DNA from 2 places in the Mesorhizobium sp. B1-1-7 genome. Region 1 is predicted to be linked to the other one. Evidence: riboswitches for the same ligand, from Rfam matches in the RefSeq annotation. Region 1 holds a riboswitch; the other holds the start of a gene.
What was found. Region 1 has a riboswitch for thiamine pyrophosphate ahead of thiB (thiamine ABC transporter substrate binding subunit). Riboswitches for the same ligand answer to the same signal wherever they lie in the genome.
Positions count from the first base shown of each region.

Region 2: linked by a shared signal. The riboswitch ahead of FJ978_RS29530 (YkoF family thiamine/hydroxymethylpyrimidine-binding protein) and the one ahead of thiB (thiamine ABC transporter substrate binding subunit) in region 1 are both predicted to bind thiamine pyrophosphate.

Region 1 covers NZ_VFWQ01000009.1:257,208-260,826, forward strand. The annotation lists gene FJ978_RS17620 (ABC-F family ATP-binding cassette domain-containing protein) at 1-518, opposite strand, end outside; gene FJ978_RS17625 (thiamine diphosphokinase) at 520-1,164, opposite strand; TPP riboswitch at 1,252-1,366, shown strand; gene thiB (thiamine ABC transporter substrate binding subunit) at 1,410-2,408, shown strand; gene thiP (thiamine/thiamine pyrophosphate ABC transporter permease) at 2,657-3,619, shown strand, end outside.
Region 2 covers NZ_VFWQ01000024.1:30,463-34,081, reverse strand. The annotation lists gene FJ978_RS29545 (glycosyltransferase family 39 protein) at 1-47, shown strand, start outside; gene FJ978_RS33440 (hypothetical protein) at 90-215, shown strand; gene msrA (peptide-methionine (S)-S-oxide reductase MsrA) at 238-756, shown strand; gene FJ978_RS29535 (hypothetical protein) at 826-1,140, opposite strand; TPP riboswitch at 1,324-1,437, shown strand; gene FJ978_RS29530 (YkoF family thiamine/hydroxymethylpyrimidine-binding protein) at 1,428-2,036, shown strand; gene FJ978_RS29525 (ABC transporter permease) at 2,146-2,898, shown strand; gene FJ978_RS29520 (ABC transporter ATP-binding protein) at 2,895-3,619, shown strand, end outside.

The DNA of each region.
Region 1 (3,619 bases):
GAGATGACGATAAGTGCCGACGAGGTGCGGACAAGCTCTTCTTCCAGCCACTCGATCACAGACAGATCGAGATGGTTGGTCGGCTCATCAAGCAGCAGGATGTCGGGTTCCGGCGCCATGACGCGGGCAAGGGCAGCGCGCCTGGCCTCGCCGCCGGACAGATCGTTCGGCCGCTCCTCGCCCGACAGGCCGAGATGCTCCATCAGATAGCTGGCGCGGTAGGGATCATCGGCGGGGCCGAGGCCTGCCTCGACATAGGCGCGGACCGTCGCGAAGCCTTCCATGTCGGGCATCTGCGGCAGATAGCGCACGGTCGCCGAAGGCTGGCGGAACACCTCGCCGTCCTGGGGTTCGATGAGGCCGGCGGCGATCTTGAGCAGCGTCGACTTGCCCGAGCCGTTGCGGCCGACCAGCGCGATCTTATCGCCGGCCGAAGCGGTCAAGGCGGCGCCATCGAGCAGCGGCGTGCCGCCGAAGGTCAGTTTTATCCCGTCGAGATTGAGAAGAGGCGGGGCCATGTCAGCTTTCGGGCAAGGGATAGGGATGAGCGAGCAGCAGCGCGCGGCCATGGCCGAGCGCGATTTCGAGGCCCCCCCGGACCTCGTTGGAGATGGTCAGCGACGAACCGAAGGCCACCTCGACATGGTTCAGCGGCCATTTGGCGCCGGTGACGGTCAGGCCGGCAAGGTCTGAAAAGCCGAGGATCGAAAACAGCGTGCCGTCGGTATAGTCGAAACCCGTCTTTCCCAACAGCAAGGGCACACCTTCCTGGGCGCCGCTGGTCAGTACCACTCCGGTGCCGGTCTCGGCCAGCCGCAGGGCGAGCGACAGATGCAGGAAAGCGTGGTCGGCCCGTTTGCCGCCGAAAGCGCCTGCCAGCACCAGGCGGGTCGCGCCTCGTTCGAGTGCGGCGGCGATCGCCAGTTCGCCATCGGTCTTGTCCTTCTCCGGGGGAAAGGTCTGGCGGGGCACGGCGGCCAGATCGTCAGGCAGATTGGCCGGCACCGAATCGAAATCACCCACCCAGAGTTCCGGGACAAGGCCGAGCAGCCGCGCATGGCCGATGCCGGCGTCGGCGGCGATCACGCGGCAGCCTTCGATCTGGCGGTCGAGCCGCGGCGTGCGGATGAGATCGCCGCCAAGCAGGATGGTGAATGTGCTCATATCGTGTGGCCCTTACCAGCCCGACACGCGAAACGGAAGGCGGCAAACTCCCACTTGCGCGGTTCATTGGCCCGGCCTATGTGTCGAAACGCTCTAACGGGGTGCCGGACGCGATCTTCGCGGACCGGCTGAGAGGCAGTCTCGCCAACCCGCTGAACCTGATCCGGTTTGTACCGGCGGAGGGATTAGACGTTTCGGACAGTCCGACGCCTCAATTCCTTTCAACTCGAACGAAGGAGGCGCCGATGCGCACGCTTTTATACTCTCTTGTCTCGACAGCGGTTCTGGCGCTGTCCGGGCCGGCCTTGGCCAAGGACAAGCTCACCGTCTACACCTATGAAAGCTTCACCGCCGACTGGGGTCCAGGCCCCGTGGTGAAGAAGGAATTCGAGGCCGAATGCGGCTGCGATGTCGAGTTCGTCTCGGTCGCCGACGGCGTGGCGCTGCTCAACCGCGTCAAGCTCGAAGGGACCTCGACCAAAGCCGATATCGTGCTCGGCCTCGACACCAATCTCACCGCCGATGCCAAGGCGACAGGCCTGTTCGCGCCGCATGGCGCGGTGTCCGACGTCGATGTGCCGGGCGGCTGGAGCGACGATACTTTCGTCCCCTTCGACTATGGCTATTTCGCCATCGTCTATGACACGCAGAAGCTCAAGACACCGCCCAAGAGCCTGAAGGAACTGGTCGAGGGCAGTGCCGACGACAAGATCGTCATCCAGGATCCGCGCACTTCCACGCCGGGTCTCGGCCTGCTTTTGTGGGTCAAATCGGTCTATGGCGACAAGGCGCCGGAGGCCTGGGCCAAGCTCAAGGCGAAGGTGCTGACGGTGACGCCGGGCTGGAGCGAGGCCTACGGCCTGTTCACCAAGGGCGAGGCGCCGATGGTGCTGTCCTACACCACGTCGCCGGCCTATCACATGATCGCCGAGAACACCGAGCGCTACCAGGCGGCTTCCTTCGAGGAGGGCGAATACCTGCAGATCGAGGTCGCCGGCATCACCACCACGGGCGCCAAGAACCCGCTGGCTGCAAAGTTCATGGCCTTCATGACCAGCCCGAAATTCCAGGACGCCATCCCCGAGACCAACTGGATGTTCCCTGCCGGCAAGACCGACAAGCCGCTCAACCCGGCCTTCGGCAAACTGGTCAAGCCGACCAAGACCTTGCTGTTCAGCCCGCAGGAGGTCGCCTCCAACCGCAAGGCTTGGGTCGATGAATGGCTTTCTGTGATGAGCAAGTAGTTTTGAGGCAAACCGACCGAAGATGATTGCTCTACGGCGCCCCCCTCTGTCCTGCCGGACATCTCCCCCACAAGGGGGGAGATCGAACGTCATCAGTGATTTCGCAAATCGCCGACGCTGCAGATATAAGCTAAGCGCGGAAACTGCCAATCTCCCCCCTCGTGGGGGAGATGTCCGGCAGGACAGAGGGGGGCGCCGTAGAGCACAATCCTTTGTAAGTGCCGCGACGCGCAGACAGGCGGTCCAGCGTGCAACGCGCGTCTGACCCCCGCGTCAGCGCCGGCATCATCGCGCTTTCCGCGATCGCGCTGCTGATCGGTGGCGCGTTTGCCGGGCTGCTTGTCGAGGGCGCCCACGATCTCACGGGCGCTTGGGCGGCTTTCGATCCCTATCTGCTGCGCGTCGTGCGCTTCACGCTCTGGCAGGCCGCGCTCTCGACCCTGTTGTCCGTCACCCCGGCGCTGTTCGTGGCGCGTGCGCTGTCGCGGCACCCGCGCTTCCCGGGCCGCGCCTTCATGCTGCAGCTCTTTGCCGTGCCGCTGGCGCTGCCGGCCATCGTCGCGGCGCTCGGGATCCTGGCGCTCTACGGCCGCGCCGGTTATTTCGCCGGCCTGTTCGGCGCGGTCGGCGGCCAGGGCTGGCCAGGCATTTACGGCCTGTCCGGCATCCTCGTCGCCCATGTCTTCTTCAACCTGCCGCTCAGCACGCGGCTGTTCCTCGAGACGCTGCAGACCATTCCTGCCGACCAGTGGCGGCTGGCGAGCCAGCTTGGCATGGGCGCGCGGCCGGCGTTCCGGCTGATCGAATGGCCGACGCTGCGCGCCGCCTTGCCCGGCGTCGCCGGGCTCGTCTTCATGCTCTGCATCACCTCCTTCACCATCGTGCTGACGCTCGGCGGCGGACCAGGCGCGACGACGCTGGAAGTCGGCATCTATCAGGCGCTGCGCTTCGATTTCGATCCGGCGCGGGCGGTCGCGCTGACGCTGCTGCAGATCGCCTTGACCTTCATCGTGGTGCTGGCGCTGACGCGGCTTGGCGCCAATGTCGTCGGCGACACCAACCTGCCGGTCGCACCGCGCCGTTATCTCTCCGTAAACCGGACCGAGACCTGGCTGAACGCGGCGCTCATCGTGCTGGCGCTGCTGTTCGTTGCCGGACCGATGGCGGCCACGGTGATCGCCGGGTTTGGCGCCGATCTCGGCCGGCTCGCC
Region 2 (3,619 bases), on a different contig from region 1:
GCCTGCCGCTTGCTGTCGACAGCCCGGCTGGACAACCGCACAGCTGAAGTCCACGGATCCGGTTCCGCGTCGTGCCATTTCGTCGGGGCATGGCCGCACGCACCGCCGGCGCCGCGCTCGGGCGACTGGACGAAGTCGCCGACAGTGCCCATTTATGGGAAATCCAATTTGTTGTCGTGCAATTCAAGACGGAAATCGCGGTCCGTTTTCCGTGAATTGCTTTTGAGGAGAGGTGACATGGCGACTTCGACCGAACGCGCAGTACTTGCCGGCGGCTGTTTCTGGGGCATGCAGGATTTGATACGGCGCTATCCCGGCGTCATCTCGACCCGTGTCGGCTACTCGGGCGGCGATGTGCCAAACGCCACCTATCGCAATCATGGCACGCACGCCGAGGCGATCGAGATCAATTTCGATCCGGCCGTGATCAGCTATCGCACGCTGCTGGAGCGCTTTTTCCAAATCCACGATCCGACGACACGCAACCGACAGGGCAACGATGTCGGAATGAGCTACCGTTCGGCGATCTACTACACCAGCGATGAGCAAAAGAACGTCGCCGAAGACACCATCGCCGATGTCGATGCCTCGGGCCTGTGGCCCGGCAAGGTCGTCACCGAAGTCGCGCCGGTCGGTGCTTTCTGGGAGGCCGAGCCGGAGCATCAGGATTATCTGGAGAAATATCCCAACGGCTACACCTGCCATTTCGTCAGGCCAGGCTGGAAGCTGCCGGTTCGAGAAAAAGCGGTACCGTAGATTCAGTCATACGACAGGATTTGAGAAGCCGCGGAGCGCTCGCTCCGCGGTTTCTTCTCATTGCAAATCCTACTTGCCGCAATGCTTGTCGTTAACCGTCGGCGCGGTGGTACCCGGCGACATGCCATTGGCATCGGGCTGCGCGCCCTGCGGATGGGCAGGACAATTCCGATCCGCGTTGGAGTTCATATCATCCAGCGTGCCAGTCGTGCTGTTGGTCACCGACGGGTCGACGGTGTTGGGCGAAGCTGGCGTATTCGGATCGACCGTGACCGACCTGCCGCTACCGGCTCCGTTGGTGCCGCTTGTGTCATTGCTCTGCGCCATGGCCGATGCGGCCAGGCCGATGGTGAGCGTCGAAGCTGCGAGGATTTTCATGAACATGGTTTGTCTCCATTTCTGTGAACTCGTCGCGTAGCGACTGGTGGGACAACCTCTCGGTCTGATGAAGGTTCCCGATAAATTCTCGCGCCGCCAGAGCCAATCGCTCCCACTCTGGCGCAATGCTTTTGGCGCAGTTCGCTGAAAAAAACGGCTTCCCCAATCGATCGAATGGTGCTTTAACGCGCCCATCCACAGGGGTGCTCCGTACGGTCGGGGCTGAGACGGGGGCGGCAAGCCCACAGACCCTAGAAGCTGATCTGGGTAATACCAGCGGAGCGAGGCGGGCTATGTTTTCAGGCGCACAGATTTCCCTATATCCCATGGCCGACGATTTCGTCGGCGTCATTTTGGGCGCGCTCGGTGCGCTCGATCCCTATCGTGACCGGCTCAGGATCGAGACCGACGACATCTCGACCTTGCTGGTCGGGCCGCCCGAAGTGCTGTTCCCGGCTCTGCGCGACCTGTTCGTGGCGGCCGCGCGCAGCGGCAAGCATTGCGTTTTGTCAGCCGCCATTTCGCGTGGCTGCCCAGGCGAGCCGGACGATCCGATCTGCCGCTCCGAGGCCTTCGGCGGACCTGTCGGGCCGCTCGGCCCGCGCAAGGAGGCCGCCATCGCAGCCGTGCATGGCGCGGTCGCCACCGGCCAGCCGGCGGCGGCGCAATTCTCGCTTTATGTGATGGGTACCGGTGACCACATGGACGAGATCTATGGTTGCATCGATTTCTTGAAACAGTCCGGCGTCTACGATCGCTCCAAAAATTTCTGCACCAAACTGCGCGGCGATACGGGCGCGATCTTTTCGGCGCTCAACGAAGCTTTCTGCCGCTTCGGGCCGGGTGCCGGCCACGTAACCCTCGACGTCACGGTTTCCGCCAACAGCCCCACTGCTGTCTGAACCGCTCGCGCCGATGCGCGACCGTCAAGGTTGTCCTCTCGTGGTCTCATCGTCATTCAGCCGCCCGCGTCACCTCGCGGGCATCCTCGCCAAGGCAGTACCGGCCGTAATGTCGGTCGGGTTGCTGCTCGTGGCCTGGGAACTCTACGCTACCTATTCCGGCATCAAGCCGACGACTCTGCAGGCGCCCTCGCGTGTCTTTGAGCAGGCGATGCTCAATCGTGACGCGCTGGTCGACAACGCCATTCCCACCATCCGCGCCACGCTCATCGGTTTTGCCTTTTCGCTCAGCGCCGCTTTCGCGCTGTCGATGTTGGTAGACTTCTTCCAGCCGCTGCGGCGCGCCCTTTTTCCCGTCTTCATCATCAGCCAGACCTTGCCGCTGGTTGCGATCGCGCCGCTGGTGGTGCTGTGGTTCGGCTTCGGGCTGGCGCCGAAGATCATGCTGGTGGCGCTGGTTACCTTCTTCCCGATGCTGGTGGCGCTGGTCGAGGGCTATGAGGCAACCGAGCCCGAGATCGGCCAGATGCTACGCGCCATGGGGGCAGGGCGCTGGCGCGTCTTCGTGCTGGCGCGGCTGCCTTCGGCGCTGCCATATTTCTTCGCTGGCCTGCGGATCTCCATCACCTATGCCGTCGTCGGCGCCATCTTCGCCGAATATGCGGGTGCCGCCAAGGGGCTGGGCATCTACATGCTCAACGCCAAGAACAATTTTCGCCCCGACCTGGTGCTGGCCGCCGTCGGCGTCAGCGCCGCGCTTACTCTCATCCTGTTCGGATTGACGGTGCTGCTGCAGCGCTTGGCCATGCCCTGGGAACGGGCCGCGGGCAAGCAAGCCGCGGCAAAGGCGGCGCGGAGATGAGCCGGCTCGAATTGCGACATGTGCGCAAGGCGTTTGGCGGGCTCGACGTTCTTGCCGACATTTCGCTCAACGTCGGTGCCGGCGAATTCGTCTCGATCCTCGGACCGTCGGGCGCCGGCAAGTCGACGCTGTTCCAGCTTCTGACCGGCGCCGAACATGGCGAAGGCGAGATGTTGTTCGACGGCGTGCCGCTCGACGATCACGGCCGGCATTTTGCCTTCATGCCGCAGCGCGATGCGTTGATGCCGTGGCGGCGCATCCTCGACAACGCGACACTCGGGCTCGAAGTGCAAGGCATCAAGCGCAAGGCAGCACGGGCGCGGGTCGCGCCGCTGTTCGCCGAATTCGGACTTGCCGGCTTCGAGCGGCATTTTCCGGCGCAGCTTTCGGGCGGCATGCGCCAGCGCGCGGCGCTGTTGCGCACGGTTGTGCAGGAGCGCGACATGCTTTTGCTCGACGAGCCTTTCGGCGCGCTCGACGCACTGACCCGCGCCGCCATGCAGCGTTGGCTCGAGCAGATGTGGCGGCACCATCGCTGGACGGCACTGCTGATCACCCACGATGTGCGCGAAGCCGTATACCTGTCCGACCGCATCTATGTGCTGTCGGCGCGCCCGGCCCGTGTGCTGCGTGAGATCAGGGTGCCGTTGCCGCGTCCGCGCGACCCGACCGGTGCCGCCGCGCGCCAGGCCATCGCACTCGAGGCCGAGATCCTCGACAT